Regions from separate parts of the Microbacterium sp. Y832 genome, predicted to be linked through region 1. Evidence: riboswitches for the same ligand, from Rfam matches in the RefSeq annotation. Region 1 holds a riboswitch; the other holds the start of a gene.
What was found. A riboswitch is a leader RNA that binds a small molecule or an ion and turns the genes downstream of it on or off. The one in region 1 is predicted to bind thiamine pyrophosphate.

Region 1 (15,365 bases):
TCCGCCGTCACGATGAGCGTGCCGATCAGGAGCGGGAAGACGTACCCGACGGTCGTCGCCGTGCTGTAGAGCGTGGCGGACAGCCCATCAGCCGGCAGCATCGCCTCGCCGGGGAGGTTTCCCGATGCGGTCGCGGCGAACACGCCGCCGAGGACGGCGGCCGTGAAACCGACGTACACGACGAGGATGATCGCGAGGATCCACCACATCGACGTCGTGAACTGCTTCGTGGTCTCGGACCGGGCTGCAGCGGCGAGGCTCATCGCGGGTCACCTCCCTCGTGGCCAGGCGCGTCGACGGCATCGGCCGCCCGATCGTCACGCGCGCTGAGGCCCGTCGCAGCCGAATGCACGCGCTGACCGCTCACGAGCTCGAGGAAGACCTCTTCGAGCGCGGGGCCCCGACGCTCCAGCGAGGACAGCGCGATTCCCGCATCCGCCGCGATCCGGCCGATGTCTGCGGGACCGAGCCCGCGCACCGTGAGGCCCGAGCGGAGCACGTCGTACGCCACACCCGCCGCGTCGAGGGCTTCTGTCAGCCGCGCGCGCTCGGGTGCGTCCACGACCGTGGCGTACTCGGTCGCATCGGCGAGGTCTTCGAGCCTCCCCTGGAAGACCAGGCGGCCCTGCGAGATGACCAGGAGTGCGTCGACGGTCTGCTGCACTTCGCTGAGCAGATGCGACGAGACGAGCACCGTGCGCCCTTCCGCGGCGAGCTGCTGAAGGAACCCGCGGATCCAGCGGATGCCCTCGGGGTCGAGTCCGTTCGTCGGCTCGTCGAGCACGAGCACGCCCGGGTCGCCGAGCAGGGCGGTGGCAAGCCCCAGACGCTGGCGCATGCCGAGGGAGTATCCGCCGACCTTGCGCCCCGCGGCATCCGCGAGGCCCACGAGCCCCAGGACGTCATCGACCCGCGCGTCATCGAGGCCCGCCGCGCGGGCGTAGACGCGCAGGTGGTTCGCCGCCGTGCGGCCGGGGTGGAAGCTCGAGGCTTCGAGCACCGCGCCGACCGTGCGCAGGGGGTGGTCGAGCTTGGCGTACGGCGTGCCGCCGATCGTGGCGACGCCCTCCGTCGCTCGCACGAGCCCCAGAAGGATCCGCAGCGTCGTCGTCTTGCCCGCGCCGTTCGGCCCGAGGAACCCGGTGACCCGCCCGGGTTCGACACGTGCCGTCAGCCCCGCGACCGCGGAGATCGCGCCGAAGCGCTTCGAGACACGGTCGAACTCGACCACGTGTCCTTCGGGCATGTCGAGACCCCTCGTCGTGTGAACCGTGCCCCCCTATCCTGGCCGAAAACCGCCCCGATCGCTGTCTGCCACGTGGGCGGTGGACACTCCCGGGGCGGACGGTAGCCTTGCGGGCGTGACCGATGCCTCTGAACCCCAGGTCCTCGTCCGCGCCGAAGCGGGCCTCGGCCGCCTCACGCTCAACCGGCCGCGCGCCATCAACGCGCTCGATCTCGGCATGGTCCGAGACCTCGCCGCGGCCCTGGACTCCTGGCAGGACGACCACGACGTCGACATCGTGCTGATCGACGGCGCGGGCGATCGGGGCCTGTGCGCCGGCGGCGACGTGCGCGGTCTCGCGGCGCAGATCCGGCAGGGCGACGCCGAGGCGGCGGGGGTGTTCTTCCGTGAGGAGTATGCGCTCAACGCGCGTATCGCCGAGTACCCGAAGCCCGTCGTCGTCTTCGCCGACGGCGTGACGATGGGCGGCGGGATCGGTCTGGCAGGCCACGCGGCCGTGCGTATCGTCACCGAGCGCTCCAAGCTCGCGATGCCCGAGACGCGGATCGGCTTCACTCCCGACGTGGGCGGCACGTGGCTGCTCGCTCGCGCCCCGGGCCGGATCGGTGAGTACCTCGGGCTCACGGGGGCGACGATGGATGCCGCCGATGCCGTCTACGCCGGCTTCGCCGACCACGTCGTCGCGAGTGAACGCCTCGATGACGTGCGCCACGCGCTGCAGACGCGCGCCGACCCCGCGACCCCGACAGAGATCGTCCTGCTCTTCGACGAGACCCCCGCCCCCTCGCGCCTCGAGGCCTCTCGCGCGTGGATCGACGACGCGTTCTCGGCCGACAGTGTCGCCGAGATCGTCGAGCGGCTGCGGGCCCGCCCCGAGAGCGATGCGCACGCGGCCGCCGAGGTGCTGGGCGAGCTGTCGCCGACAGGGCTCGCCGTGACGCTCGCATCCGTGCGCGCGGCCCGCGCAGCGTCGGGCCTGCGCGAAGTGCTGGCGCAGGAGTACGGGCTCGTGATGTGGTTCGCCCACACGCAGCCCGACCTGCTCGAGGGCATCCGTGCACAGCTGGTCGACAAAGACCGTTCGCCGCACTGGTCACCGCCGACGATCGACGAGCTCGCACCGGATCTCGGAGAGAAAGCCCTCGGATACGAGCCGCGCACGCCTCTGTGGGCATGACGACCCGACGCCGCGCCGTGTCGATCGGGGTTGCGATCGACGGGTTCTTCTTCGTCTTCGCGGGTCTCGCCGCGGTCTGGCTGGCATACCTCAGCCTGACCGAGACGTTCCACGTCGGCTGGTGGGGCGTGCTGTTCGCCGTGCTGTTCTGGCTGCTGCTGGCCTACCTCGTGCTGCCGCGGCTGCACCGCATCCTCACCACGATCTATGTGCCGGACTACTTCATCGGGCGCGCGCGCACGAGCGACGGACTGCTCGGCGACCCCGTCAACCTCGCCTTCCTCGGCGAAGGTGAGCAGATCGAACGGGCGATGCGGGCGGCCGGCTGGACGAAGGCCGACCCCGTCACCCTCGCATCGTCGGTGAACATCGTCACCTCGACGCTGCGACGGCGCAGCTACCACGAAGCACCCGTCAGCCCGCTGTTCCTGTTCGGGCGGCAGCAGGACTTCGCGTATCAGCAAGAGGTCGACGGCAATCCGGCCCAGCGGCACCACGTGCGCTTCTGGAGGTGTCCCGACGGCTGGCTGCTGCCGGGCGGCCGCCGGGTCGACTGGCTCGCGGCGGGAACGTTCGACACGAGCGTCGGGCTGTCGCTGTTCACCCTGCAGATCACGCACCGCATCGACGCGGACACCGACGTCGAGCGCGACCACATCGTGCAGACCGTGACCGGGGCCGATCCCCGTGTCACCGTCGACGTGATCCGGGACTTCTCGACGGGCTATCACTCGCGCAACGGCGGCGGCGACAGCATCCGCACCGACGGCGACCTGCCGATCATCGATGTGCGCGCCATCGCGGAGGTGACGACATGACCGAGATGCCACACAAGCGCCCCGCCTTCGAACCGGCCTCGCGTCTGCTCGTGCCCACCGGGTACGACCCCGGCATGCGCCGACCCGCCCCGATCGTGGCCGGGTTCGTGCTGGTGATCCTGCGTGTGATCGCCGGCGCGGTCCTGCTGTTGGGCATCGCGTTCGGGTGGGACTGGCTCATGCTGCCCGACGCCGACGAGCTCGCGTCGATGCGCGAGGACTCCGTGACCGGCCAGAGGGTCATCGCGCTCATCGTGGGAGTGGGTGCGCTCACTCTGCTGCTGGATCTGACGTTCGGCGTGCTGGTCTTTCGCGGGCGCAACGTCGCCCGCATCATCGTCATGCTCGTCTCGGTCATCTCGATCACGTCGTCGTTCGTCGCGTGGTGGGCGCAGGGTCAGGACATCACGCTGCGCACGACCTTCGTGTCGCTGAGCCTGGACATCCTGATCCTGCTGGCGCTGTCCAGCCGCGGTGCCGCCGCCTATGCGCGTCGCACCGAACGACGCTGAAGGCGACGTGGCATAACCTGTAAGCCGCCGCGGCCGCGGCATCCGCTCGGGAGGGTGCGTGTTCGACAGTCCACTCTCGGCGTCGGCCTACGACGTGCTCGCCGTCGCTCCCGATGCCGACGATGAGACGCTGCGCCGCGCCTATCGCCTGCGTCTGCGCCAGACGCACCCCGACACGGGAGGCGATGCGACCGTCTTCGTGCAGGTGCAGCGTGCGTGGGAGCTCGTCGGCACGAGTGACGCGCGGGCGGCGTACGACCGCGGTCACGGGTTCGGCGCGCACGCTGCGCCGGATTTCACGCAGGATGCCGCGGGGTGGCGGCCGCCGCGACCGACCGCTGACACGCGGCCCCGCGCCCGGTCGCACGGTCACCCCGGCGGGTGGAACCGCGAGCGCTATCTGCAGCTGATGCGCGAGTGGGTCGGACGCGGGGTCGAACTGGACGATCCCTACGACCCCGCCCTCGTGCGCTCAGCGCCCCACCACGTGCGCGAGCTCCTCGCCGATGCGCTCGCCGAAGAGGCGACGGCCCGCATCGTCGCCGATCTCGGCATGGGCTACACCGTCTGGCACGACGTGCGCGCGGCCGGCCGCAGCGACGCACCCGACGCCAAGATCGACCACATCGTGCTCGGCCCGAGCGGGCTTTACTCCGTGCAGTCGATCGACACGGGCGCGCCGGTGCGACTGCGCCGTGGCGAGCTCATCGGCGACGGCGTCACCGGGGCGCCGATTGCGACTCTCGTCGCCCGCACCCGCGTCGTGGCGCGCGCCGCGGGCGTGCGGTTCCGAGGGGCGATCGTCGTGCTGCCCGACGACGATGTCGCCCACCCCATCGACGAGCTCGGCAAGGTGCGCGGCACGCCCGTCGCGATCGTGTCGCGCAGCGCGCTGACGACGATCCTTCGTCGCGGCATCGCCGGTGCACGACCGATGGGCGGCACCGAGGTCTTCGACGTGCGCACGCGTCTTCAGCAGACGGTGCGCTTCGCCTGATCGATCAGCGGGTCAGTCCGAACAGCTCGAGCGGGTGCGTCAGCCGCCACCAGGCGTCCGGGTCTTCGATGTCTTCGGCCAGACGCAGCGGCACAGCGGCTTGGTCGAGCGGCCCGACAGCCGACAGTTCGCCCACGGTGTCACCCTTCGCACGTGCCTCGCCGAGGTCGAACGTGGTCGACACGTCAGCGGCACTGCCGTTCCACAGCACGACGGTGGCATCCTCGGCCGTCACGATGGGGGAGTTCGCGCCCCACGCCGTCGTCACCCGCCCCACGGTCGCGCCCGCCGTCACCGACGGGCGCGGCTGCAGTTCGGCCTCGAGCTGAGCGTAGAGAGCACGTGAGACGTCGACGCGCGCTTCGCCGTCGGGCTGTCCGAGGACCGACGCGTAGACGCGCACGCGGGTGTCGCCGACCATAATGTCCTTCGCCGTCAGCAGGTTCCAGGTGTCCAGCGTGCCCGTCTTGAGGCCGATGACGCCGGGGTCCTCGAGCATGCGGTTCGTGTTCTCGACGACGCCCACGCCGGGAAGGTCGACGGAGCGCTTCGCGACGATCTCGGCGATCACCGGGTGGGCGAGGGCCTTCTGCGCGAGGGTCAGCAGGGCCGCCGGCGTGGCGACGTTGCGCGGATCCAGTCCCGTCGGCTCGACGACCTCGATGCCCTCGATACCGTGCGTGCGCAGCCAGCCGTTCGCCGCTGTGGCGAAGACGTCGTCGGTGGGCCACAGCGTCGTGGCGAGGCGATCGGCGTAGTTGTTGCCGGAGCCGATGAGCATGCCCTCGAGCATCTGGTACTGCGTCAGAGAGGCGCCGACGGGAACGTCGAGCGCCGATTCGCCGTTGGCCCGGTACTGCCAGTAGCGGGCGCGGTCAAAGCCGGTGAACTGGTATTCCGGTCCGGCCTCGCCCAGCGCGAGCGGCATCTCTTCGAGAACCACGAGCGCCGTGACGACCTTGGTGATGCTCGCGATGCTGACCTGCTCGGGCATCGACGCGAGCTGTGTGTCGAAGCCCTCGACCGCGACGGCGGCCGCGCCCACCTCAGGCCACGGCAGAGCGGCCTCGGCTGCGGCGACGGGCTGCACGCCGATCGCCTCGACCGTCGGTGCGACGGCGTGCAACGGCCACAGCAGCGTCGTGGCGGCGTAGGCGCCGACGATGAGTGTCACGAGTGAAGCCGGGATGAGCACACTGGCACGCAGCGGCGACCGCCGCGGGGCGCGCGCGAGCAGGTCCGGCCCAGCCTCGGTGACAGCCGACGACGTGCCGAGAGCGGCCGGGTCGACCCAGGTCAGCGCGCGACCGCCGACGGTGGGCCCCGTGCTCGTGCCCGCCGATGCGCGGGAGGGCAGGGCGACCTCGGTCGTCGTCCCGGCGACCCCGAGAGCGGCGTCGGGCTCGAGCGTCGCCGTCACCGACCGGTTCGCCGCCTGCTTGCGCAGCGCGCGTCGCGTCGGGGGCGGGGTGATGTCGGGTGTCACCCGCCTACGGTACAACGCAGGTCACACGGATATACTCATCGGCACAACCACGGGAGTCCGGTGAGCCGGGCTGAGAGGAAGCGATCCACGCTTCGACCGTCGAACCTGATCCGGATCATGCCGGCGCAGGGAGGAGCATCCGATGCCTACAGCCACGTCCGCATCCACCCGGTCGACGACCGTCCGCAGCCTGCGGTGGAGAGTCGTCGACATCGTCGTCGCCAGCGTCATCGGCGTCGCGGCGGGACTCATCTTCCTGCTGTGGAACATCGGCTATCTGGGTCCCAAGACCCTGCTCGAACCGCTCGCGCCGGGCATCCAGGGCCTGCTCGACGGTCCGTGGCTCTTCGCCGGCGTGCTCGGAGCGCTCATCATCCGCAAGCCGGGCGCCGCGATCTACACCGAGACCCTCGCCGCTGTCGTGTCGGCGCTCGTCGGCAATACGTGGGGCGGGTTCCTCACGATCGAGGCCGGTCTCGTGCAGGGACTCGGCGCCGAGCTGATCTTCCTGCTCTTCTTCTACAAGCGCTGGTCGCTCCCCGTCGCGGTGCTGGCGGGCGCGGGCGCCGCGCTGGCCGGCGGGATCAACAACCTGCTCCTGTGGTATCCCGGAGCGGATGTGACCTTCACCGTCGTCTACATGATCAGCACACTCATCTCGGGGGCGGTCATCGCCGGTGCGCTGTCCTGGGTGCTCGCGAGGGGCCTCGCGGCGACCGGCGCGCTCGACCGCTTCGCGTCCGGGCGCGCCGCCCGCGTGCGCGTCTAGCCGTGCCGGGCACCGCATCGCGGCCCGCTGTCGTCGAAGCGCGCGGGTGGGGGTGGCGTCACGCGTCCCGTCACGCGTGGGCCGTGCGCGGCGCGACCTTCCGCATCGAGCCCGGCGAGCGCGTGCTGCTGCTCGGCGCGTCGGGCTCGGGAAAGTCGACGCTGCTGCATGGACTGGCGGGAGTGCTCGGCGGCGAGGAGGAGGGGGAGTCCGAGGGTGAGCTGCTCCTCGACGGCGTGCCCGCTGCAGCGACCCGAGGGCGGGCCGGTCTCGTGCTGCAAGACCCGGATTCGCAGGTCATCCTCGCCCGTGTCGGCGACGACGTGGCGTTCGGCTGCGAGAACCTCGGCATCGAGCGCCACGAGATCTGGCGGCGCGTAGCGAGTTCGCTCGACGCGGTCGGACTCGACGTGGCGCTGGATCGGCCGACGAAGCAGCTGTCCGGCGGCCAGAAGCAGCGGCTCGCGCTCGCCGGGGCCCTCGCGATGAGGCCGGGACTCATGCTGCTGGACGAGCCCACGGCCAACCTCGACCCCGACGGGGTCGCCGAAGTGCGCACGGCCGTCGCGGCGATGCTCGACGCGCACGATGCGACCCTCGTCGTCGTCGAGCACCGGGTCGCGGTGTGGCTGCCGTTCGTGACACGCGTCATCGTGCTGGGTGCGGGCGGCGTCGTGGCTGACGGGCCGGTCGACGACGTGCTGCGCGGGCGCGCCGTCGAGCTCGCCGCCGGTGGCGTCTGGGTTCCGGGGCACCCGCCCGCTCATCCGCCCGCGCCCGCTCGCCCCGCCGGCGCCGTGCTGCTCGAGGCGCGGGAGCTCGCCGTCCAGCGCGTCCGCGGACGCGCCGTCGCGACGGGCCTCGAGGTCGAGGTGCGCGCCGGCGCGGCCCTGGCCGTCACGGGCCCCAACGGTGCGGGGAAGTCCACGCTCGGGCTCACCCTCGCGGGCCTCCTGTCGCCGGCATCCGGATCCCTGCGTGCGCACCCGCTCCTCGCGGGCGACGCGGGCGACTCGCCCATCCGCTGGTCGTCGCGGCAGCTGCTGACGCGCATCGGCACGGTCTTCCAAGACCCTGAGCACCAGCTGCTCGGGCGCACCGTGCGCGGCGAGCTCGAGATCGGCCCGCGCGCTCTGGGCCTTGCCGAAGACGAGATCTCGCGCCGCGTCGATGAGCTGCTCGAGCGGCTGCGCCTCGCGCGTCTCGCGGAGGCGAATCCGTACACGCTGTCCGGCGGCGAGAAGCGCCGGCTCACGGTCGCCGCGGCGCTCGCGACGGCGCCTCGGGTGCTCGTGCTCGATGAGCCGACGTTCGGACAGGATGCGCGCACGTGGGCCGAGCTCATCGCTCTGCTGGCTCGCCTGCGCGACGAAGGCTCGGCGATCATCACGATCACGCACGACCTCGACGTCGTCGAGGCGCTGCATGCTGATCAGTTGCGGATGCGCCGCCCCGACCCGGATGCCCGGGGGTCGCGGCCATGACCCTCCTCGACACGCAGGCCCGCACAGGTGCCGTCGCCCGCCTCAACCCCGTCGCGAAGCTCGGCGCGAGCGCGCTCATCGCGATCCCGCTCGTGCTGACCCTCGACCCCGTCTCGGCGGCGGTCGCCCTGCTGCTCGAGTGCCTGCTGCTGCCCTTCGCCGGACTGCGCTGGCGGGAGTTCTGGATGCGGACGTGGCCGGTCTGGCTCGCTGCGCCCCTCACCGCCGTCACGATCGCGCTCTACGGCGAGACGTCAGGCCAGATCTACGTCGAGTGGTTCGTCGTGCGGATCAGCGACGGCTCGCTCGAGCTCGCCTTCGCGACGCTACTGCGTGTCTTGGCGATCGCGCTGCCGTCCGTCGTGCTGTTCGCCACTGTCGACCCCACCGACCTCGCCGACGGCCTTGCGCAGATCGTGCGGCTCCCCGCACGATTCGTGCTCGGGGCACTCGCGGGCCTGCGGATGGTCGGACTCTTCCTCGACGACTGGCGTGCCCTCGAGCTGTCCCGCAGGGCGCGCGGCGTGGCCGACCGCGGCCGCACCCGGCGGTTCCTGGGCATGGCCTTCGCACTGCTCGTGCTCTCGATCCGCCGCGGCACGAAGCTGGCCACGGCGATGGAGGCCCGCGGATTCGGGGCGCCTACGCGGCGCACGTGGGCGCGCGAGTCCCGCTTCGGACTGTGCGAGTGGGCGCTCATGGGGATCGGTCTCGCGATCGCTCTCATCGCGATCGGCGCGGCGCTGTGGGCGGGCACGTGGAACTTCATCCTCGGCCCGTCGTGATCACTCGGCGAGGAGCACCTTGCGCAGGATGACGGCCTGGTTGTGCTGTGGGTCGTGCGCTCCGAACAGCAGCGTGCAGACCGGATGCTGCAGCAGCTCTGCCCGCAGCGCGCGGACAGCGGGGTTGCCGGCGAGCTCGGTGCGGTAGGCCGACACGAAGTCCTCCCACGGCAGGCCGCCGTGGTGGAAGGCCTCGCGCAGGGCGGCGGAGGGGGCGACGTCCTTCGCCCACATGTCCAGCGCCGCGCGCTCCTTCGAGACGCCGCGGGGCCACACCCGATCCACGAGCACACGGAAGCCGTCGCCCGGTTCTGCGTCTGCGTAGATGCGCTTGAGCTGCAGCTGCATGCTCCCATCCAACACCTTTCGCGCCGAGAGGGCACGGCTTCGCCCATAGGCTGGATGCGATGTCGCGGCGGACGCCGCTCGGTTCGAAGGAGAGCACATGAATCTGACCGGAGCTTCGGCACTCGTCACGGGCGGCGCCAGCGGGCTGGGTCTGGCGACCGCGCGCCGCCTCGCCGCCGAAGGCGCAGCCGTCACGATCGTCGACCTGCCCAGCTCGGCCGGAGCCGACGTCGCGGCCGAACTCGGAGGGTCCTTCGCGCCCGCCGATGTCACGTCGCCCGAGCAGGTCGCCGCGGCCGTCGAGACCGCGTCGGCGGCCGGCCCCCTGCGGGTCGTCATCAACTGCGCAGGCATCGCGCCGCCCGCCAAGGTGCTCGACCGTGAGGGCAACCCGACGCCGCTCGAGACCTTCGAGAAGATCGTGCGCGTCAACCTCATCGGCACGTACAACGTCATCGCGCAGGCCTCTGCCGCGATCGTTCGGACCGAGCCCACCGACGAGGGGAGCCGGGGCGTCATCGTCAACACGGCATCCGTCGCGGCATTCGACGGCCAGATCGGCCAGCCGGGGTATTCGGCCTCGAAGGGCGGGGTGCACGCGATGACCCTGCCGGTCGCGCGCGAACTCGCGCGCCATGGCATCCGAGTCGTGACGATCGCCCCCGGGATCATGGAGACGCCCATGCTCCTGGGCCTGCCGCAGGCGGCTCAGGACTCCCTCGGGCAGCAGGTCCCGTACCCGTCTCGCCTCGGGCGGCCGGACGAGTACGCGCGCCTGGTCATGGCGATCATCGACAACGAGTACCTCAACGGCGAGACGATCCGCCTCGACGGGTCGATCCGGATGGCACCCAAATGAGCGGTGTCGTGCTGCGGATCGATGACGGCCTCGCGCGCATCACGCTGAACCGCCCCGACCGCCTGAACGCCTTCGACGCCGAGATGGCCCACGGGTGGGCCGAGGTGACAGCCGAGGCGACGTCGCGCTCCGATGTCGGGGCGATCCTCCTCGAGGGGGCCGGTCGCTCGTTCTGCGCGGGCGGCGACGTGCTCGCGATGGCGAAGGAGGTCTTCACGGGCGGCGACATCGCCGACCTCGCGGGCGTCATCAATCGCGGCATCCTCGCGCTCGTCGAGTCCTCGGTTCCCGTTGTCGCCGCGGCGCACGGCACGACCGCGGGCGGGGGTCTCGGGATCCTGATGACGAGCGACTACGCCGTCGTCGGCCAAGACTCGAAGATCGGCAGTCTGTACGCCAATATCGGGCTCACCCCCGACCTGTCCGTCACGACGCAGCTCGCGCGCGCCGTGGGCGAGCGCCGCGCCCTGCAGCTCGTTCTGCAGGACCGGCTGCTCTCGGCGCAGGAAGCGCTCGAGTGGGGCCTCGTGGCCGAGGTCGTCGAGCCTGACCGGGTCGGAGCACGCGCCGAGGAGATCGCGCGGTTCTGGCTGAACGGGGCGTACCGCGCGTACGGCGAGGCGAAGCGCCTCGTCCGCTCGCAGCCCGGCCGCACCGATGCCGAGCAGCTGGCCGAAGAGGCACGCACGATCGGCGCGGCGCTGGACACCGCCGAAGCGCAGGCCCGCGTCGCGGCGTTCGCCGCACGCTCCCGACAGAAGGGGACCCCTTGACCACGACGCCTTCCGCCGGACGACTCGCCGGCAAGACGATCCTGATGTCGGGTGGCAGCCGCGGCATCGGCCTTGCGATCGCGCTGCGCGCGGCGCGCGAGGGGGCGAACGTCGCGCTGCTGGCGAAGACCGACACGCCGCATCCGAAGCTCGAGGGCACCGTGCACACGGCGGCCGAGGCGATCCGTGCGGCCGGCGGGCAGGCGCTGCCCATCGTGGGCGACGTGCGCAACGACGACGACGTCACCGAGGCGGTCCTCACGACGCAGGGCGAGTTCGGGGGCATCGACATCGTCGTCAACAACGCCTCGGTCATCGACCTGTCGCGCTCGCTCGACCTGTCGGCGAAGAAGTACGACCTCATGCAGGACGTCAACGTGCGCGGCACCTTCATGCTGTCGCGGGCGGCGGTTCCGATCCTGAAAGACGCCCCGAACCCGCACATCATCTCGCTCTCGCCGCCCCTCAACCTCACACCGCAGTGGCTCGGTGCGCACACGGGGTACACGCTCGCGAAGTACGGCATGACGATGGCGACGCTGGGCATCGCGGCGGAATTCGCCGAGTTCGGCATCGCGGCGAACACGCTGTGGCCGCGCACGACGATCGCGACGGCAGCCGTGCAGTTCGCGCTCGGCGGTGACGAGATGATGAGGGTCAGCCGCACGCCCGAGATCTATGCCGACGCGGCGTTCGAGGTCATGCTGCAGCCCGCACGCTCGTACACGGGCCAGACGCTCATCGTCGAAGACGTGCTCGAGGCGGCCGGTGTGACGGACTTCGCGGGCTACGCCGCCGTGCCGGGCACCCCTGATTCGGCGCTCTTCCCCGACATCTTCCTGTAGCGGGAATCCGCGTCCGGGCGCCCCGCCGCCGGCGACCTCAGTCCAGCAGGCCGAGTGTGCGGAAGGCGTTCCAGACGCCGTCCGCGCGCACGGTCGTCGTGATGTGGTCGGCGAGGGCCTTCAGCGTCGGCTCGGCGTTGCCCATCGCGACCGCCGTGCCGCACACCTCGAACATCTCGACGTCGTTCCAGCTGTCGCCGATGCCGACGGCGTCGGCGGCGTCGAGCCCGAGGTGCTCGAGCACCGTCCGGATGGCGGACCCCTTGTTCGTGCCGAGCAGCGCGATCTCGCCGCTCGTCACGCCGGTCCGCGGCATGCTGCCGTTCACGACGTGGAACTCGTCGCCGAGCTCGTCGTCGAGCACCCGCACGGCATCGTCGTCGCCACTGACGAAGACGGCCTTGGTGATCTCGTGGGGCGGGGCATCCGCGACGTCGCGGTACGTCCGGTTGCCGACGCCGGCCAGCGAATCCTCCGGCTCGTCGGTCTGGGCGGCCCCCGCCTCTCGCGCGCGCTCGCGGACGAGCGCCAGCATCCCGGAGCTTGCGAACACCTCGTCGTCGGTCTGAAGGAAGTAGTGCATCCTGTGCGCGTGGAACGACCGCACGAGCCGCGAGACGGATGCCGCGGGCAGAAGCTGCGACAGGATCCGCTCACTCCCGACGTGGGCGGTCGCCCCGCCGTTGGTGATGGCGCCGTCGAAGCCGATCGCCCGGACGGTGGGGTGCAGGTCGCCCCGGGCGCGCCCCGTGCACAGGTAGACGAGGTGTCCGCGCTCGCGGGCGCTCCGGATCGCGGCGGCGGTCGAGGGGGCGACGTACTCGTCGTGGTCGATGATCGTTCCGTCGACGTCGATGAACACGATGCGGTCGGTGCTCTGAGAAGTCACCCCTCCATTGTCCCCCGCCAGCCCGCAGCCGCTCCGGGGGTTGACCGCGACGGTCGACCGGCGTCCAGGTGCGTCGCCTACGCTCGAAGGATGACGACTCAGCCGCCTGTGCGTGCCACGACCCCGCGGGACACGCCCGTGCGCTCGACGACACCGCGAGAAACGACGCCACAGGTGCGCCCGCGCACCGAGGGGTGGACGCAGAAGAAGGACGCCGAGGGTCGGCCGCTGCTGCAGTTCGCCTCGCCGAAGCGCGGCAAGCCGCCCGTGCACCTGGCCGACCTCACTCCCGAGCAGCGTGTCGAGAAGGTCATCGAGCTCGGCCTGCCGGGTTTCCGTGCCAAGCAGCTCGAGAAGCACTACTTCACCCACTTCACACACGACCCCGCCGAGATGACCGACCTGCCGGCATCCGGGCGCGAAGAGCTCGTACACGGAATGCTGCCGCCGCTGCTCACCGAAGTGCGCCGCCTGCAGACCGACCGTGGCGACACCGTCAAGTTCCTGTGGAAGCTGCACGACGGTGCCCTGGTCGAATCCGTCCTCATGCGCTACCCCGGCCGCATCACGCTGTGCGTGTCGAGCCAGGCCGGCTGCGGCATGAACTGCCCGTTCTGCGCGACCGGCCAGGCCGGCCTCACCCGCAACATGTCGGCCGCCGAGATCATCGAGCAGATCGTCCGGGCGAACCGGGTCATCCGCGACGGCCAGCTCGGGCCGCGAGAGCACCCCGACGAGCGGGTCACCAACATCGTCTTCATGGGGATGGGCGAGCCCCTCGCCAACTACGCCCGGGTCATGCAGGCCGTGCGCGTCATGGTCGACAAGAAGCACGGACTCGGCATGAGTGCGCGCGGAATCACAATCTCGACCGTCGGCCTCGTTCCCGCCATCCGCAAGCTCACCGACGAGGACATCCCAGTGACCTTCGCGCTGTCGCTGCACGCGCCCGACGACGAGCTCCGCGACGAGCTCATCCCCGTCAATTCCCGCTGGAAGGTCGACGAAGCACTCGACGCCGCACGCGGCTACTTCGAACGGACGGGTCGCCGCGTGTCGATCGAGTACGCCCTCATCAAAGACATGAACGACCACGGCTGGCGTGCAGACCTGCTCGGCGACAAGCTCAACGAGCGCGGCCGCGGCTGGGTGCACGTCAACCCCATCCCGCTGAACCCGACTCCCGGCTCGGTGTGGACGTCGTCGACCCGCGCCGCGCAGCAGGAGTTCGTGCGCCGGCTCGAGGCGAAGGGCATTCCCACGACGCTGCGCGACACTCGGGGCAAAGAGATCGACGGTGCCTGCGGACAGCTCGTCGCGACCGAGGAAGACGCGACGATCGCCGCCGCCACACCCGCCGAGGAGTGACCAGACACCGCGCGCTCGCCGGTGACGGCGGCGTGCGGGAGCGCTCTTCCCGGAACGCTATGATTCTGCTGTGCGCGCCCTCCCCCCGACGCGACGCGCGCCCGTCGTGGTCGCGCTCGCGCTCGCCCTCGCAGCCTTCGTCGTCGGCATCCGCTGGATCGCCCCCGATGCGATTCCGCTGCCGGATGCCGGTCAGGATTTCCTCACGCTCGGCATGAGCGTCGTGATCGAGTCCGTCCCGTTCGTGATGCTCGGGATCATCCTCTCGGTCGTCGTCCAGGTCTGGCTGCCCGCGGGCATCCTGATTCGCTGGCTGCCGCGCAACGGGATCCTGCGGCGCGCCTTCATCTCGCTGTTCGGCATGTTCTTCCCCGTGTGCGAGTGCGGCAATGTGCCGCTGGCGCGAGGGTTCATCCTGCGCGGATTCACCGTCGCGGAGTCGATCACCTTCCTCGTGGCCGCCCCGATTCTCAACCCCGTCACGATCATCACGACGCATCAGGCCTTCGGCTGGGACGACCACATCCTCGTCGCCCGGCTCGTGGGCGGATTCCTCATCGCGAATCTCCTGGGGTGGCTGTTCAGCAGGCACCCGAACCCCGAGCAGCTGCTCACAACGTCGTTCCAAGCGGTCTGCGCGACTGACCAGGACACGCACGGGGGATCCCGCTGGGCACGGAGCATCGAGATATTCATCCGCGAGACGAGCAGCATCATGCCGGTGCTGCTCATCGGGTCCTTCATCGCCGCGGCGATCCAGGTGTTCGTCCCCCGTGATGTCCTCGTCGCCGTGGGATCCGACCCCGTCCTGTCGATCTTCGCGATGATCCTCCTCGCCCTGATCGTTTCGGTCTGCTCGAACGTCGACGCCTTCTTCGTCCTGGGGTTCGCCGGGACGTTCCTGCCGGGAGCGATCGCCGCCTTCTTGATCTTCGGCCCGATCATCGACGTGAAGATGATCGCCCTCATGCGCACGACCTTCACGACGCGCACGATCGTCACCATCGCC
Region 2 (15,365 bases), on a different contig from region 1:
GACGACCCCTTCCTTACCATGGAAGTGCTCTGCCACTGAGCTATCGGGGCGTGCCACCCGTCACCGGGCAACTAGACGAGAATACCAGAGCCGAGGCATCCGTCTGAATCGTGATCAGCCTCCCGCGTGCTCGCGCAGCCAGGGAAGCGGATCGATGTGCGTCGTTCCGTTGAGAAGCAGTTCGAAGTGCAGGTGCGCCCCGAACGAACGGCCGGTGTTTCCGGTGCGGCCGATAACGGTTCCGACCTCGACTTTCTGGCCCGGAACGACCTGAATCGAGTCGACGATCATGTGCGCGTAGTGGCTCGAGATCATCTGGCCGTCGATCTCGTGATCGATCACGACATGCACGCCGTATCCGCCACCCGCGTTAGAAGCGACGCGCACTGTGCCGTCGGCGATCGCCTGGATCGGCGCTCCGGCGCCGGGGGTGAAGTCGACACCCTGGTGCATGCTGCCCGAGCGGGGACCGTAGCCGTAGCTGATCGGCACGCCAACGGCGAAGGGCCACTGGATGGCCGAGTTGGCGTCGTTGACGAAGAAGTCCGAGATGTTCTTGATGCCGGACTGGTACGCCAGTTCAGCCATCGTGATCGTCGAGTAGCTCTCTTCGCGGGTCACGTCGGCGTGCAGCACACTCGACGGGGCGACGTAGGCCTGGATCTCGGTGGCGGGCTCGTCTTCGGCCGGCTCGGCCGGAGTGCGCACCGACATCGCCGCGGCGCTGCTGCCACCGGCCGCGATGACGGCTTCGGCCGGGGTCGTGAGTCCGATCGTGAGCAGTCCGACGACGCCCATGACGCCTGCCGAGAACGACGTCGCGGCGACGCGCGAGAGGACGGCGCGGCGGCGGCGTGCGCCGCGGGGCGCCGCGTGCGTGGCACCGGGCTCGGCCTCGGCGGGCTCGGGCTCGGGCTCGGGCTCGGGCTCGTCGACGGTCATCACCGGGGTCTCACCCGTGAACGAGAAGAGCCGCGCGGCGATTTCGAACTCGTCATCGGCTGCGGTCTCGACCCGCTCATCGAGCGGAGGGACCTCGTCGACCTCGTCCTCAGCGACGGGCGGCTCGATGAGCTCGAAGACGTCGGATACGACAGTGGCCCGAGTGGCGCGCAGCGCGCGCCGAGAGAGGGGCGCGGCCTGATCGACGTCGGTGCCGGGGGTGGCGACATCCGTCGCCGCGGTCGACACGCTCCACACCAGCGCGGCTGCTACCGAACGGCGCTGAGCCTCATCGCGTGGGTCCGCCGCGGTCGCTTCGGCCGTGGGGCCGGACGTCAACGTGGAGCGGTTCGACCGGCGCGTGGACGCAGGCAGAGCCAAGGGCGTGTCGGGCTGCAACAGAGTCGGGGACTTTCGGATCGTGTCGCCTCGGGTAAGGCGGCGGAACGGGCTTCATGCACCCCCGCCCGCGAACGCGCGAAGGTAACGATCGGGTAAACACTACCCCCCGCCGCCTGGGAATGCCATGGACGGGTTTGCCGCTCACCCCCGCGCGCGCTCGAGAAGAGGCCCGAACAGCCCCGGTCCGGCCGCGACGAACAGGTGCCGATCGAACGGATCGACATCGTCGTATCCGCCCACGAGGCCCCCGGCCTCCTGCACGAGAAGCGCGCCGGCGGCGTGGTCCCATGGCTGCAGTCCGCGCTCGAAATAGCCGTCGTAGCGACCGGCGGCGACATAGGCGAAGTCGAGCGACGCAGCCCCCGCACGGCGCAGGTCGCGGGCGATCGGCATGACGCGGTCCACCCGCGCGAGGTCCCCGACGTGCGTTTCGGGGTTGTAGCCGAAACCGGTGGCGAGAAGTGCTCCTGCGGAGGGCGGGTCGGCGACGACCGCGAGTCGCACGTCGCCAAGCCACGCCCCCTCTCCCCGCGCGGCGCGGAAGAGCTCGCGACCGGCCGGGTTGTAGACGACGCCGGCGAGGGCGCTCCACGAGGCGGGGTCGGGTTCGCCCTGGACCGCGGCGATGCTGACGGCGTAGGTCGGCACGCCATAGGCGTAGTTGACCGTGCCGTCGATCGGATCGACGATCCAGGTGATCCCCGACGTGCCGGACTCGACGCCCGACTCCTCTCCGAAGAACCCGTCGTCGGGCCGGGCTTCGGCCAGGCGACGCCGAATGAGCGCCTCGACTTCGCGGTCGGCGTGGGTGACGATGTCGGCGAGCGCCGACTTCGTCGCGGCGATCGCGACCCCTTCACTACGGCGGAGTCGAGCAAGCTCCCCCGCCTCCTGGGCGATCGCGATGGCGAGGTCTTGGAGTTCGATGACCGAGGGCATCCCTCCACGCTACCCGGCGCGTGCGGGCCGATAGCGTGGAGGGATGGCCGATGCAGTCCACTCCTTCACGCACGACGTCGCGATCGTCGGCGGGGGCCACAATGCCCTCGTCGCCGCCGCCTACCTCGCGCGGGCAGGTCACAGCGTCGTCGTCCTCGAGCGCCTGGAGGGTGTCGGCGGTGCCGCCGTCTCGGAACGCCCGTGGGCCGGGGTCGATGCCCGCCTGTCGCGCTACTCGTACCTGGTCAGCCTGCTGCCACCGCGCGTCATCGCCGACCTCGGCCTCTCGATCGAGCTGCGCCGGCGACGCTACTCGTCGTACACGCCGGTTCCCGACGACCCGGCACGCGGCATCCTGATCGACAACGGCGATGCCGGGGCGACCGTCGCATCGTTCCTGCGGGCCACGGGCGACGCCGTCGAGGCCGAACGCTACGGCGCCCTCATGAGCCGCATCGAACCCTTCGCCCGCAGGATCTTCCCGACCGTTCTCAAGCCGCTCGCCCGGCGTGCGGACGCCCGCCGCCTCATCAGCGACGACGATCTGTGGGCGGCGCTCGTCGACACCCCGCTCGGCACACTGCTGCGCGATTCGCTCCAGACCGACATCACCCGCGGCATCGCCCTGACCGACGCCCTGATCGGCACGTTCGCAAGCGCCGACGACGAGAGCCTCCGCCAGAACCGCTGCTTTCTGTACCACGTCATCGGCGGGGGCACGGGCGACTGGGACGTCCCGGTCGGCGGCATGGGGCGCGTCAGCGCTGAACTCGAGCGCGCGGCGCGCGACGCGGGCGCCGACATCCGCACGAACGCCGATGTCGTCTCCGTCTCGCCCGATGGCGAGGTCGACGTGGACATGAGCGGTGTGCGGCAGAGCCTGCGCGGCCGGCTCGTGCTGAGCGGCGTCGGCCCCGCCGTGCTCGACCGCCTGCTCGCCGCCGGCGGCGCCGAGCTGCTCCGCCCCGTTTCGCCCGCGCAGCCCGAGGGGGCGCAGATCAAAGTCAACATGCTGCTGCGCCGGCTGCCGCGACTGCGTGACGACTATGTCTCGCCCGAGGCCGCGTTCGCCGGCACGTTCCACATCAACGAGACGATGAGCCAGCTGGATGCCGCGCACACGGCAGCGCTGGGCGGACGCATCCCCCATCCTCTTCCCGCCGAGATCTACTGCCACTCCCTCACCGACCCGAGCATCCTGGGCGCCGAGCTGCGCGAATCGGGCGCACACACCCTGACGCTGTTCGGGCTGCAGGTGCCGCATCGCATCATCGACGACGCCGATCGCGACACCGCTCGGACCGAGCTTCTGGACGCCGCGACCCGCTCGCTCGACTCGGTGCTGGCCGAGCCGATCTCCGACCTCGTCTACGAAGCGCCCGACGGCACGCCGTGCGTCGAGGCCAAGACCACGGCCGATCTCGAGGATGCACTGGGCATGACCGGCGGCGACATCTTCCACGGGCCGCTGTCCTGGCCGTGGGCAGGCGATGACGAACCCCTTGACACGCCCGCGCAGCGCTGGGGCGTCGCGACGCCACACCCCGCCGTGCTGTTGTGCGGTTCGGGGGCGCGACGCGGCGGCGCCGTCAGCGGCATCGGCGGCCACAACGCCGCGATGGCCGCCCTGGAGCTTCTCGCGCGCTGACGACGGATGCCGCGGGCGTCAGCCGCGCGGAGGCAGCGGCGGGGGCGGCGGAAAGCCCTCGTAGCCGGCAGGCGGGGCCTGCGGCGCAGCGGGCTCGGGAGCCGGCGCGGGGTGTCCCACGATGTGCGCCCCCGGCGAGGGGTACCCCGAGTAGTAGGCACCCCAGTCGGGCTGCCCGTCGGGCATGATCGGCAGCGGCGTGACGCCGTCGATGAACGTCGGCCACGGCAGCTGCGGGGGCTGGCCCTGCGGCTGCTGCTCGCCGTACCCGGGCGCGGGCGGGAGCTGCGCGGGGTGGTGGGCCGGCGAGCCATAGACGTCGTGCGCGGGCGCCTTCTTGGGAGCGAAGAGCACGTTGACCAGCGGCACGAGCGCAGTGCCGACGGCGGCGAGGATCGCGACGGCCACGATGACGCGCCAGTACAGATCGGTGAAGGTGACGTACTCCCACAGCACGAGCGGTACCGACAGCAGCGCCGCGAGGCCGACCACGAGCGAGATGGTGATGACCGTGACGACCTGCGTGAAGCCCGTCACGTAGCGGCGGGATGCCTTCATATAGAGGCGGATGTGCAGCAGGGCGAGCTGCACGATGAGCACGATGACGAGGTACTGCACGAACCGGCCGATCCCCGAGTACGCGTAGCGCTCGGGCATCCAGATCATGACGGCGCCCACGAGCAGCAGCACGACCCAACCGACCATGCTGGAAAGCGCGAACCATGCGGGGCGGCGCTCGGCGAGGTGTGCGTCGAGGATCGCGACGCCGGCGAAGCCGACCAGCAGCAGGATCGTGAGGAACGCGCGCCCCACGATGCCGTTCTGCTCGCCGAGGAAGATCCACACGACGCACACGATCGCGGCGGCGATGAGTGCGCCGATGGCGACCCAGATCGCGGCGCGGAGAAGCGATGAAGGCGAACCGGAACGCGTCGGCTCTTCGGTCGGATACCCGGACACGGTCATCGTCGCTCCTGTCTTCTCACGGGCGGGGCCCGCCCCCATCCTGGCACGCACCACCCATCGGCGCGGTGGGGAGTTTCGCCCATCCCCCGCCCCGCGGCATCCGGATCGAAGAAGATCTGATGGGATGGACACACCGCATCGCGAGGAGGACCTGATGGCCGAGATCGAGAGCTTCACCCTGGACCACACCGCCGTGAAGGCGCCGTACGTGCGTCGGATCGGGGTCGAGCACGGCCCCTCGGGCGGCACGATCACGAACTTCGACGTGCGCTTCGTGCAGCCCAACGCGGGAGAGATCCCGACGGCGGGGCTTCACACGCTCGAGCACATGCTCGCGGGGCTGCTGCGAGACCGCATCGACGGCGTGATCGACATCTCTCCGTTCGGCTGCCGCACCGGCTTCCACCTGCTCATGTGGGGCGAGCCGGCTGTCGCCGACGTCGTCGCGGCCCTCACGAGTGCCCTGCGATTCATCGCCGACGAGGCCGTCGAATCCGATGTGCCGGCCGTCTCAGCGATCGAATGCGGCAACTACCGGGATCACTCGCTGCACTCGGCACGCGAGTGGGCCAAGGTCGTCCTCGACGACGGCATCAGCCTCGACGCGTTCGAACGCGTCGGCGTCTAAGCGTCGAGGTCCGGCAGTGGGTTCGCTGCTCGGCCCTCGGTACTGAGCAGCAGCACCGTCGCCTCGGCCGTGAGGGGCGTGGTCTCGCCGGGCGCGAAAGATGCAGCGGCGAGCGCGCGTGCGCCCGCGAGGGTCGCGGCACCGCACGGCCCCGCATCGACCCCGAGCGCCTCGAGGTCGCGCACGGCGCGCGCGGCGGCGGCATCCGTCACCGTCACGGCCGCATCAAGGCCGGCGTGCAGAACGGGCCAGCCACCGGTCGTGGGAGTGCCGCAGTTGAGCCCCGCCATGATCGTCGACGCCGTCTCGACCGTCACGGGGCGCCCCGCACGCAGCGACTCGAGGATCGTCGGCGCCGCCGTCGGCTCGACGCTGAGCACCGTGGGAGCCGTCTGACCCGAGCGGTAGTGGCGCACGACGGCCTCGGCGAGCGAGCCCACGCCGACGGGCACGACGACGACATCTGCGCGGGCTCCCACAGCTGCGAGCTGCGCGTCGGCTTCGGTGACGAGTGTCGAATACCCCTCGACGATCCAGTGCGGAACCTGCTCGTAGCCCGGCCACGACGTGTCCTGGATGAGCACGTCAGCATCGCCCACGGATGCCGCGGCTGCGGCGACGACGTCGTCGTAGGGTGCATCCCGCTCGATGCGCTGCGCCCCTTCGGACTCGATCGCCCCCTTCGCCGCCGGTGAGATGTCGGCCGGCGTGTGGATGCGGGCGGGGATACCGAGCAGGCGTGCCATGTGGGCGACCGCGCGGCCGTGGTTGCCGTCGGTCGCAGCGACAAGGCGCACAGGCCCCGACGCCCGCAGGCGCTGCTCGAGGTCGGCGAGAGGCAGCGCCCCTCGCTCTCCGACCCGCTCGGTCAGCGCCCGGGACACGGCGTACGAGGCCCCCAGGATCTTGAACGCGGGAAGCCCCAGGCGTGAGGCCTCCTCTTTGATGAAGACGCGCGCCACGCCGAGCTCACGCGCGAGGTCGGGCACCTCGACGAGCCTCGTGACGGCGTACCCCGGGAGCGAGGCGTGGAAGCCGCGGATGTCGGGCGAGCGTTCGGTCCGCCAGTGACGGGCGACGGGGTTCAGATAGGTATCGACGCTCATGACGCGAGCCTACGCACCTAGCCCGCACGCAGCAGGTCGCGCAACCTCTCTTCCAGGGCGGGCACGCGCGGGTCGGTGACGAACCCTTCGCCACGCGGGATGTCCCGCGTCACGACCGTCTCACCGACGATCCGCGCAGGGCGGCGTGACATGACGTACACGCGGTCGGACAGCCGAACCGCCTCGCGGATGTCGTGGGTCACGAGCAGAACGCTCCACCGGTGGGTCGCCCACACCGCCAGCAGCCATTCCTGCATCTCGTCCCGGGTGATCGCATCCAGCGCGCCGAAGGGCTCGTCGAGCAGCAGCAGCGGTTGGCCCTGCACCACGGTGCGCGCGAGCGACACCCGCTGCCGCATGCCGCCCGACAGCTGCCGGGGATAGCGCCGCTCGCTGCCGGACAGCCCGAAGGCGTCGAACAGCTCACCGGCGCGACGCCTCGCTTCGCGCCGCCCGACGCCTGCCACCTCGAGACCGATCGCGGCGTTGTCCAGAGCGCGCCGCCACGGCAGCAGGGCATCTCGCTGCGGCATGAAAGCGAACGGTCGCTCCCCCGCCGACACGGGAGCGCCGTCGAAGAGGATGAGGCCGGAATCGGCGGCGAGCTCCCCCGTCAGAAGCGAGAGGAGCGTCGACTTGCCGCTGCCGCTCGGGCCGATGAGGCTCACGATCTCGTCGGGCGCGACCGACACGGTCAGATCATCGAGAACCGGCACCCCGTCGAAGCTCTTGCGGATGCCGGTGAGCTCCAGGCCGCCGGCACTCATCGCGCTGCTCCCTTCTCGACGCGCAGCCACGGCAGCACGAGGCGCTCGATGAGCCCGACGAGACCGTAGAGAAGCAGGGTCAGCACGGAGCTGACCGCGACAGCGGCGAGCACGAGGTCGGTGCGGAACACGTTCTTGGCACTCTGCATGTAGACGCCCAAGCCCGCGACTGCGCCGGCGTACTCCGCGAAGATCGCCCCTACGACGGCGTACGTGATCGAGATGCGCAGCGACGAGAAGAACGACGGCATCGCCGACGGCAGTCGGACCATGCGGAAAACGGTGCGCTTGCCCGCCCCCATCGATCGCAGCAGGTGCTCGGCGTCGGGATCGGCTGATGCGAAACCGCGCATGAGTCCCACCACCATCGGGAAGAACGTGACGAACGCGACGAGCAGCACCTTCGGAAGCAGGCCGAACCCGAACCACAGCACGACCAGTGGTGCGAGCGCGATGAGCGGCAGGGTCTGGCTCACGATGAGCAGCGGCATCGCCGCTCGGCGCCCCAGCACGAAGAAGTCCAGGGTGGTCGCGGTGACGACGGCGAGCGTGATCGACAGCGTGAACCCCAGCGCCGTGGCTGTGAGGGTGGGAAGAGTGTGCCGCAGCAGCACGTCGCGCTCGCCGAACCCCTGCTCGAGGATCCGGAGCGGCGACGGAAGCACTCCACCCGCGACGAGGCCGGCGTTCGCGACGGACTGCCACACGATCAGGATCGCCAGGGCGGCGATGACCGGCGGAAGAACGACGGCGGCCGAGCCGCGGATTCTGCTCACTCGAGGTAGTCGGTGGAGTAGTACTCCGACCAGTCGGGCGCCTCGGTCACGGTCTCACCCGATGCGTCCGTGAGGATGCCGTTGTCGAGGAGGAACGCGCCGAAGTCCTCCCACTTCTCGGGCACGACTTCGCCGATAGCCACGCCTTCGGCGACGAAGTACTGCTCTGCGAGCAGCTTCGCGCTGCGGGTGACGAGCTCTTCGGCGGCCGCGAGCGTGTCCGAATTGGCCTCGATCAGGATGCGGGCCGCCTTCTCGGGCTCGGCGGCGGCGTACGAGTACCCGCGCTGCACGGCTGCGACGAACGCCCGGGCGGTCTCGGGGTTCGCCTCCAGGTAGGCGTCGCTCGAGATGATCCCGGTCGAGTGCAGGTCGGGCACGCCGTAGTCCTGGTACCGGAACCCGCGATACGGGTGTCCGTCGATGTCGGCTTGGATGTCCTCCCACGTCGAGACCGAGAGCGTGAAGTCGATGCGGTTCTGGCTCAACGCCTCGTAGGCACCGGTGTCGAGCACGACCTCTTCGAAGTCGCCGTCGCCGCCGTCGCCCTGGATCACGGCGCGCGCCAATGCGCCGTAGAGCGGCGAGCCGAAGCCGCCGAACACTCCGCCGTCGAGATCCGCGGGTCGCTCGATGTCGTCGCGGTCACCGAGGATCACGAGCCGACCCGTGTCGGACTGCGTCACCTGAAAGACCGACACGACGTCGCGGCCGGCGGTGCGAGCCAGCTGCACACCCGCCTGACCTGCCAGCCCGAAGTCCGCCGAACCGGCAGAGACGAGTTCGGGCACCGAGGTCGAGGCGTAGGGCAGGATCTCGACGTCGAGGCCCGCGTCGTCGAAGTAACCGAGTGCGTCGGCGACGTAGACCCCGATGTGGTTCGTGTTCGGCGCCCAGTCGAGCGCGAACGTGACCTTCTCGGGGTCATCGGGCGAGGCAGCCGACCCGGTGGCGCACCCGGCGAGGCCGAGCGCGAGCGCGAGGGTGGATGCCACGAAGGCGTGGTGTTTCCGCATGGGTGTGCCCCTCTGATCGGGCACGGGTGAAGAAGAGATGCCTCCCTGCGCTGGCATTACCCAGATCAGGTTCGACGGTCGAAGGTTGGAGCCTTCCTCTCAGCCCGGCTTACCGAGCTCCCGTGTCACGACGAGCGTAGCCGATTCCCGGCAGCGGCTATGGTGGTGCGTCATGCCCCCCACGACGGATCAGAACCCGCTCACTCCGACCGAGTACGGGGTGGGCGCGCGCTTCACCCTCTCGGTCTACGACTCCGCCTATGTCGACGTGATCCTCGGGGCGCTCTCCGTAGCCGACGCGAGCGCCGTGACCGTCGAAACGAACGACATCTCGACCTTCGTGGGCGGTGCTGAGGCCGATGTGCTGCGCTATCTGCGCGACGTCATCGCCGCCGCGGCCTCTGGCGGAGCACACGTGTCGGCGGCGATCCTGCTCTCCCGGGGCTGCCCCGGCGAGCTGCAGTGCGAGCTGCCGGCGGGTGTGGATGCGCTCGGCGCGGAGCCCGTGCAGCTCGAGGCCACCGGCATCCGTGCGCGCGCCCACTGGTCGCTGTATCCCCTGCTCGACGGGGGCACCGACGGCGACCACATGACGGCGATCTACGACGCGATCGAGCAGGCGAAGCAGGGGGGCGTGTACTCGGGTTCAGACCACTACGCGACGCGCCTGGACGGCGATCTCGCCGACGTGCTGACGACCGTCGCGAACGCCTGGATCGCGGTGGGACGCACCGTGCAGCATGTGACGACCCACGTCACCATCTCGCTCAACAGTCCGACGCTCGCGGCGAGCTGACGCTCGCCCGGCGACTTCGCGGGTTCCGCGGAGCGGTGGCCGTGCCGGACACAGAAGAAGCCCGGACGCTGAGGTTCCTCAGCGTCCGGGCTTCTTGGGGTGGTGGCGAGTGAGGGATTCGAACCCCCGAATGCTGAGCAGTCTGATTTACAGTCAGATCCCTTTGGCCGCTTGGGTAACTCGCCGGGTGCGCACCCGCCCGGCTTTATCAGGCGAACGGAGGCGCGATCCATAATCTTACGCGCATCTTGCCGGTGTTCGAAATCGACTCGCTCAGGTGCCGATACAGCTGAGATCCATGCCGCCCAGAGCGCTCGGCGTGCGCAGCATCGCGCCCGCGCATCGGCAGGTGGCAGCGGCGACATCCACCGCATCGCGAAGGAGCGCATCCCACTTCTCGGCGGCCGTCACCGACGTGAGCCCGCCGTCTCGAGCACTCGGGCGACGAAGGACTCGACCCGCGCGCGGGTGCCGTCGATCCGGCGATCCACACTCGCGCGGATCTCGCTCGGCGCGAGCGGCGCCGCCAGCCGCACGTTCTCGTGGCACGACAGGTCGGAGCAGATGTAGGTGCCGATGCTGTCGCCGTGCTCGCCCGCATCGCCCGCCTTGCGGGCCGTGAAGAGCGCCACCTGATCGGCCGGCTGCATCGTGTGGCAGAGGTTGCACATGGCCGACCGCGCGAGGGAGGACCCCTCGGCGGCGCGCAGCACCACTCCGTGCGGCTGCCCGTCGATCTCGGCGACGATGTAGCCACGCGAGCGCGTGCGGGGATCCCGCCACGCATAGAAGTCGAGGTGGTCCCAGTCGGCGATGACGAAGTCTGCCGGCACCGTGAGCAGCCGCAGGTCATCGTGCGATGCGTTGGCCATCGCGGCTCGAAGTCCGACTTCTGTGAGCGGGCGCATCCCCTCAGTCTACGAACGCCGCTCCGCTAGGGGCCATGAGACGGCAACGGGGCCCAGCGGCGGCATCCGCTCGGTCGCGACCCGGTGTCACGCGTTCTGCACGCGGGCACCCGCCTCGCTCCGCCGCTCAGGCGGGAACGCGCACGCCGGGCAGCGACCACGCGGCGAACGCGGGACCCTCGGCCGAGAGCGCGACGGAGCCGTCCGCCGCCCGTGCGAGCGTCGCCTCGCCGACGAGCAGCGACGCGGCGGCGTCGGGCACGGCGCCGGGAGCGAGCTCGACATCGGCGTCGCCGCGCGTCGCGAGCACGACGACCGTCTCGTCGGCCGACTCACGGGCGAACACGACGGTCTCGTCGTCGACGTGCAGCCATCGCAGCCCGCCCGTGCCGAGCACGGGGTGCGCGCGCCGCAGCGCGATGTGCGAACGGTACAGCGCGAGCCGCTCGGCGACGGCGGGTTCGTCTTCGCTCCCCCACGGCATCGGTGTGCGGCTCGACTCGCCATCGACCCCGACGAGCCCGTACTCGTCGCCCGCGAACACGACGGGCAGTCCCGGCAGGGTCATCGACAGCCCGACGGCGACGGGGACCGTGCCCGGCGCCGCATTCGTCGCGAACCGCGCGGTGTCGTGCGTATCCAGCGGCTGCATGTTGCCCAGGCGAACGCGCCACGGGACTCCCGCAGTGAAGCGCACGACGGCGTCGACGAACTGGCGCGCGGTGTAGCGCGGGATCCCCCCCAGCGGCTGCGTGAAGAACCACGGCTCGGTGCACTCCGCACCCTCGGCCGTGAGATAGGACTGCCCCGTCGGCTCGGACAGCCACCCCCACAGCGGCCGCGTGAACGACGGGTACGTCATCGCCCCGTGCCATCCGTCGCCATGGAGGTCGCTCGCGGCGTCATTGGTCGATTCGCCGAGCAGGATCGCGTCGGGGTTGATCTCGCGCATCGTCGCCTGCAGCAGCTGGCGCACCTCGGCGTTGAGGTCGATGTCTCGCAGGCGCCCCGTCATGTTCGCAACGTCGATGCGCCATCCGTCCGTCGAGTACGGCGGCTTGAGCCATCGCGCGACGACCGAGTCCGGTCCGTCGACGAACGCTTCCCGCAGCTTGGGCGACGCCCAGTTGAACTTCGGCAGGCTCGCAACGCCCAGCCACGACTCGTACCGGGTGTTGCCGTCACGGAAGTAGTAGAAGTCTTCGGTCTCGGCGCCGGGGTGGCCGAAGGCCGAGGTGAACCACTCGTGACGGTCACCGGAGTGGTTGCTCGTGAGGTCGCCGATGACCCGGATGCCGCGGGCGTGCGCCGCGTCGATGAGCCGGATGTACGCCTCATCCCCGCCCAGCAGCGGGTCGACCGAGAGAAAGCTCGACGCGTCGTAGCGATGATTGGATGCCGCGGGGAAGACCGGGGTGAGATACAGGACGTTCACCCCGAGCTCGACGAGGTGGTCGAGCTTCTCGGTGATCCCGTCGAGGTCGCCGCCGTAGAACTGCTGCGAGCGGCCCGGCGAGACGGGGTCGACGGGGTCGTCCCACGCGGCCGGCTGCGCCCACTCCGGCACGGCACGGGCATCCGCCTGCGCCGACCGCGCGAACCGGTCGGGGAACACCTGGTACATGACCGCGTCGTAGAGCCACGCGGGCGGGGCGGGATAGGCGACCAGTGCGAAGTCGTCGGCGTCGAGCGTCTCGATCTCGTGCAGGCCGGCCTGGTTGAGCCACTGCACCCGTCCGTCTTCGTGCACGAAGACCCAGCGGTAGCCGTGGCGCGGGTTGTGCACCGTGACGGGTGCCTCCCACCAGTCCCAGCCGTCGGATGAGCCGATGAAGGCGGCATCCGTCCAGCTCGGTTCGTGATCGGGGTTCGACCGCGTGCGCACGGCCCGCAGCGGCCCGTACCCGTGCGGCACGCGAACGCGCACCTGCACGGTCTCGCCGAGTTGCGGTGTGCCGTTCGAGACGTAGAGCGGTGAACCGTCGTGGTGGGGCTGAAGGGTCATGATCGCCAGCCTGCCTCAGATCCGCGGCATCGCCGGCTACTTGACAGCGCCCGCGGTGAGTCCACCGACGATGTACTTCTGCAGGATCAGGAAGAGCGCCATGACCGGCAGGGCGGCCATCACCGCTCCCGCCGAGAACGCACTCCAATCCGCGTAGCGGGGATTGGAGACCATCTTCGTCAGACCCACGGCGAGGGTCTGCTTCTCGGGTTCGATGAGGATGACGCTCGCGATGACGAATTCGCTGAACGACGCGATGAACGACAGCAGCGCGACGACCGCGAGGATCGGGGCAGCCAGGCGCAGGATGATCGTGAAGAAGATGCGCGCGTGACCGGCGCCGTCGATCTTGGCCGCTTCGTCGATCGAGGCGGGGATCGTGTTGAAGAACCCGTACATGAGGTACGTGTTCACGCCGAGGGCACCGCCGAGGTAGACCATGATCAGGCCGAGGTGGGTGTCGAGCCCCAGCGCGGGGAACCAGTCGCCGATCGCCGACATGAGAAGGAACAGCGCCACCACGGCGAGCAGCTGCGGGAACATCTGCACGATGACGATCGACACGAGGCCGATCCGTCGCCCCGTGAAGCGCATGCGCGAGAAGGAGTATGCCGCGAGGCCACCCAGGAACACCGTGCCGACGGCCGTGACGCTGGCCACGACGAGCGTGTTGAAGAACCAGTTCACGTACGGGTTGTTGGGGTCGCTCAGCATCCGCATGTAGCTCTCGAAGCCGACCGTCGAGAAGAGCGCGTTGGAGCCGGTGAGCGTGCCGCGGGGGTTGAGCGATGACGACAGCACGAACAGCAGCGGGAACGTCGAGAAGATGATCATCGCGATGCCGACGAGGTGCCGCCAGCCGGTCGCGCGGAACCACTGCCCGAATGTCTTGGGGCGTTCGTAGAAGTCGGCGTCGGCGCGACGCCGCGAGCGACGGCCGCGACGGCGGTCTTCGTGCAGGGCCTGCGCCTCGCCAGCCAAGAGGCCGCTGGTGCTGCCGGGGAAGGATTCGGGCATCAGTTCAGCTCCTCGAGCGCCTTGGTGCGTCGGAAGCTGATGATCGAGATCACCGCGACGACGATGAAGATGAGGATCGTGAAGGCGGATGCGAGACCGTAATCACGGTTCTGACCCGTGAAGGCCACCTTGTAGACCATCGAGATCAGGATGTCGGTGTGGCCGACGTTGATCGCGGCGGACGAATCGCGAGGCCCGCCGTTTGTGAGCATGTAGATCAGGTTGAAGTTGTTGAAGTTGAACGCGAACGACGCGATCAGAAGCGGTGCGACCGTCACCAGCAGGAGCGGCAGCTTGATGAGCCGGAAGATGCCCCACGATCGCGCGCCGTCCATCTTGGCGGCTTCGACGACATCGTCGGGGATGGACTGCAGCGCCCCCATGCACACGAGGAACATGTACGGATAGCCGAGCCAGAGGTTGACCAGAAGCACCGAGACCTTAGCCAACGTGGGGTCGGTAAGCCAGGGCACCGCGGCCCCGCCGAGCAGCACCTGGTTGATGAACCCGAAGCTCTCGTTCATCATGCCCGCCCACACGAGCGCCGAGAGGAACGATGGGAACGCGTACGGCAGGATCATCAGGATGCGATAGAACTTGCGTCCCCGCATCCGCATGTCGTTGAACACGATCGCGAGGAAGAGCCCCAGGAAGAAGGTCGTGGCCACCGACACGATCGCGAAGACGAACGTCCACAGCGTCACGTAGAACAGCGGTCCGCGGATGCTCTCATCCGTCACGGCGCGGGCGAAGTTGTCGAACCCGACGACGATCGTCCAGCCCGGCATGAGCTGCGAGCCGTCTTCTGCGGTGAACGCGCCGACGCCCGTGTCGGTGTAGACCGTGCCGTTGCGGGTGTCGGTCATCGTGCCGGCATCCGCGTCGTAGATCAGCGCCGAGGTGTAGAGGTAGCCGCGCTGCCCGTCGGGCGTGAGGAGCCGGCCGTCGTTCTCGTCGTCCGAGACGGGAACGGCGAGTTCCTCGATCACGCTCTGGTTGGCCAGCACATCGGCGAAGGTGAGCGACGTCCAACCATCGAGCGCCACGGCCTTGCCGCCGTCGAACTGTGCTCCGGACGCCGGCTCGAGGGGCTGCTCGTTCGTGCCGAAGAACGCCTCGCCGTCCGGGTCGGTCACGAGGACGCCGTACTGGCCGAGCTGCGACACGACGGTGACGTCGTAGGTCGGCGAGTCCGGCACGCGCTCGAGCGCCGAGGCCATGAGCGAGGACACCGCCTGCTCTTTGGAGCCGTTGTGTCCCGTGCCGTAGTTGGTGAAGCCGATGTAGCCGGTGTAGACGAGCGCGAAGACCTGGAAGATGAGCAGGAAGATGACGCCGGGCGCCAGATACTTCGCCGGCAGCTTGCGACGCGACAGGTAGATCCAGTTGAGCAGTGCCGCGGTGACCGCGACGAGCCCGGCCACGAGCCACTCGCGGTTGCTCAGCAGC

Region 2: another riboswitch for thiamine pyrophosphate. It lies ahead of AC25YV_RS04060 (ABC transporter substrate-binding protein); the one in region 1 lies ahead of AC25YV_RS09090 (ECF transporter S component).

What each region holds. Positions count from the first base shown of each region.
Region 1 is NZ_JBYHFM010000004.1:78,987-94,351, reverse strand. It holds gene AC25YV_RS09125 (ABC-2 transporter permease) at 1-263, opposite strand, end outside; gene AC25YV_RS09120 (ATP-binding cassette domain-containing protein) at 260-1,246, opposite strand; gene AC25YV_RS09115 (enoyl-CoA hydratase/isomerase family protein) at 1,362-2,423, shown strand; gene AC25YV_RS09110 (LssY C-terminal domain-containing protein) at 2,420-3,241, shown strand; gene AC25YV_RS09105 (hypothetical protein) at 3,238-3,753, shown strand; gene AC25YV_RS09100 (DnaJ domain-containing protein) at 3,812-4,750, shown strand; gene AC25YV_RS09095 (D-alanyl-D-alanine carboxypeptidase family protein) at 4,755-6,236, opposite strand; TPP riboswitch at 6,276-6,385, shown strand; gene AC25YV_RS09090 (ECF transporter S component) at 6,379-7,005, shown strand; gene AC25YV_RS09085 (ABC transporter ATP-binding protein) at 7,008-8,489, shown strand; gene AC25YV_RS09080 (energy-coupling factor transporter transmembrane component T family protein) at 8,486-9,274, shown strand; gene AC25YV_RS09075 (DUF488 domain-containing protein) at 9,275-9,622, opposite strand; gene AC25YV_RS09070 (SDR family NAD(P)-dependent oxidoreductase) at 9,720-10,481, shown strand; gene AC25YV_RS09065 (enoyl-CoA hydratase/isomerase family protein) at 10,478-11,254, shown strand; gene AC25YV_RS09060 (SDR family oxidoreductase) at 11,251-12,099, shown strand; gene AC25YV_RS09055 (Cof-type HAD-IIB family hydrolase) at 12,137-12,988, opposite strand; gene rlmN (dual-specificity RNA methyltransferase RlmN) at 13,079-14,356, shown strand; gene AC25YV_RS09045 (permease) at 14,427-15,365, shown strand, end outside.
Region 2 is NZ_JBYHFM010000002.1:257,923-273,287, forward strand. It holds tRNA gene AC25YV_RS04015 (tRNA-Thr) at 1-50, opposite strand, end outside; gene AC25YV_RS04020 (M23 family metallopeptidase) at 115-1,281, opposite strand; gene AC25YV_RS04025 (inositol monophosphatase family protein) at 1,486-2,283, opposite strand; gene AC25YV_RS04030 (phytoene desaturase family protein) at 2,327-3,931, shown strand; gene AC25YV_RS04035 (hypothetical protein) at 3,950-4,897, opposite strand; gene AC25YV_RS04040 (S-ribosylhomocysteine lyase) at 5,052-5,525, shown strand; gene AC25YV_RS04045 (diaminopropionate ammonia-lyase) at 5,522-6,631, opposite strand; gene AC25YV_RS04050 (ABC transporter ATP-binding protein) at 6,649-7,398, opposite strand; gene AC25YV_RS04055 (ABC transporter permease) at 7,395-8,174, opposite strand; gene AC25YV_RS04060 (ABC transporter substrate-binding protein) at 8,171-9,190, opposite strand; TPP riboswitch at 9,216-9,324, opposite strand; gene AC25YV_RS04065 (YkoF family thiamine/hydroxymethylpyrimidine-binding protein) at 9,363-9,986, shown strand; tRNA gene AC25YV_RS04070 (tRNA-Tyr) at 10,087-10,171, opposite strand; gene AC25YV_RS04075 (hypothetical protein) at 10,260-10,397, opposite strand; gene AC25YV_RS04080 (FBP domain-containing protein) at 10,394-10,894, opposite strand; gene AC25YV_RS04085 (glycoside hydrolase family 13 protein) at 11,022-12,899, opposite strand; gene AC25YV_RS04090 (sugar ABC transporter permease) at 12,936-13,916, opposite strand; gene AC25YV_RS04095 (ABC transporter permease subunit) at 13,916-15,365, opposite strand, start outside.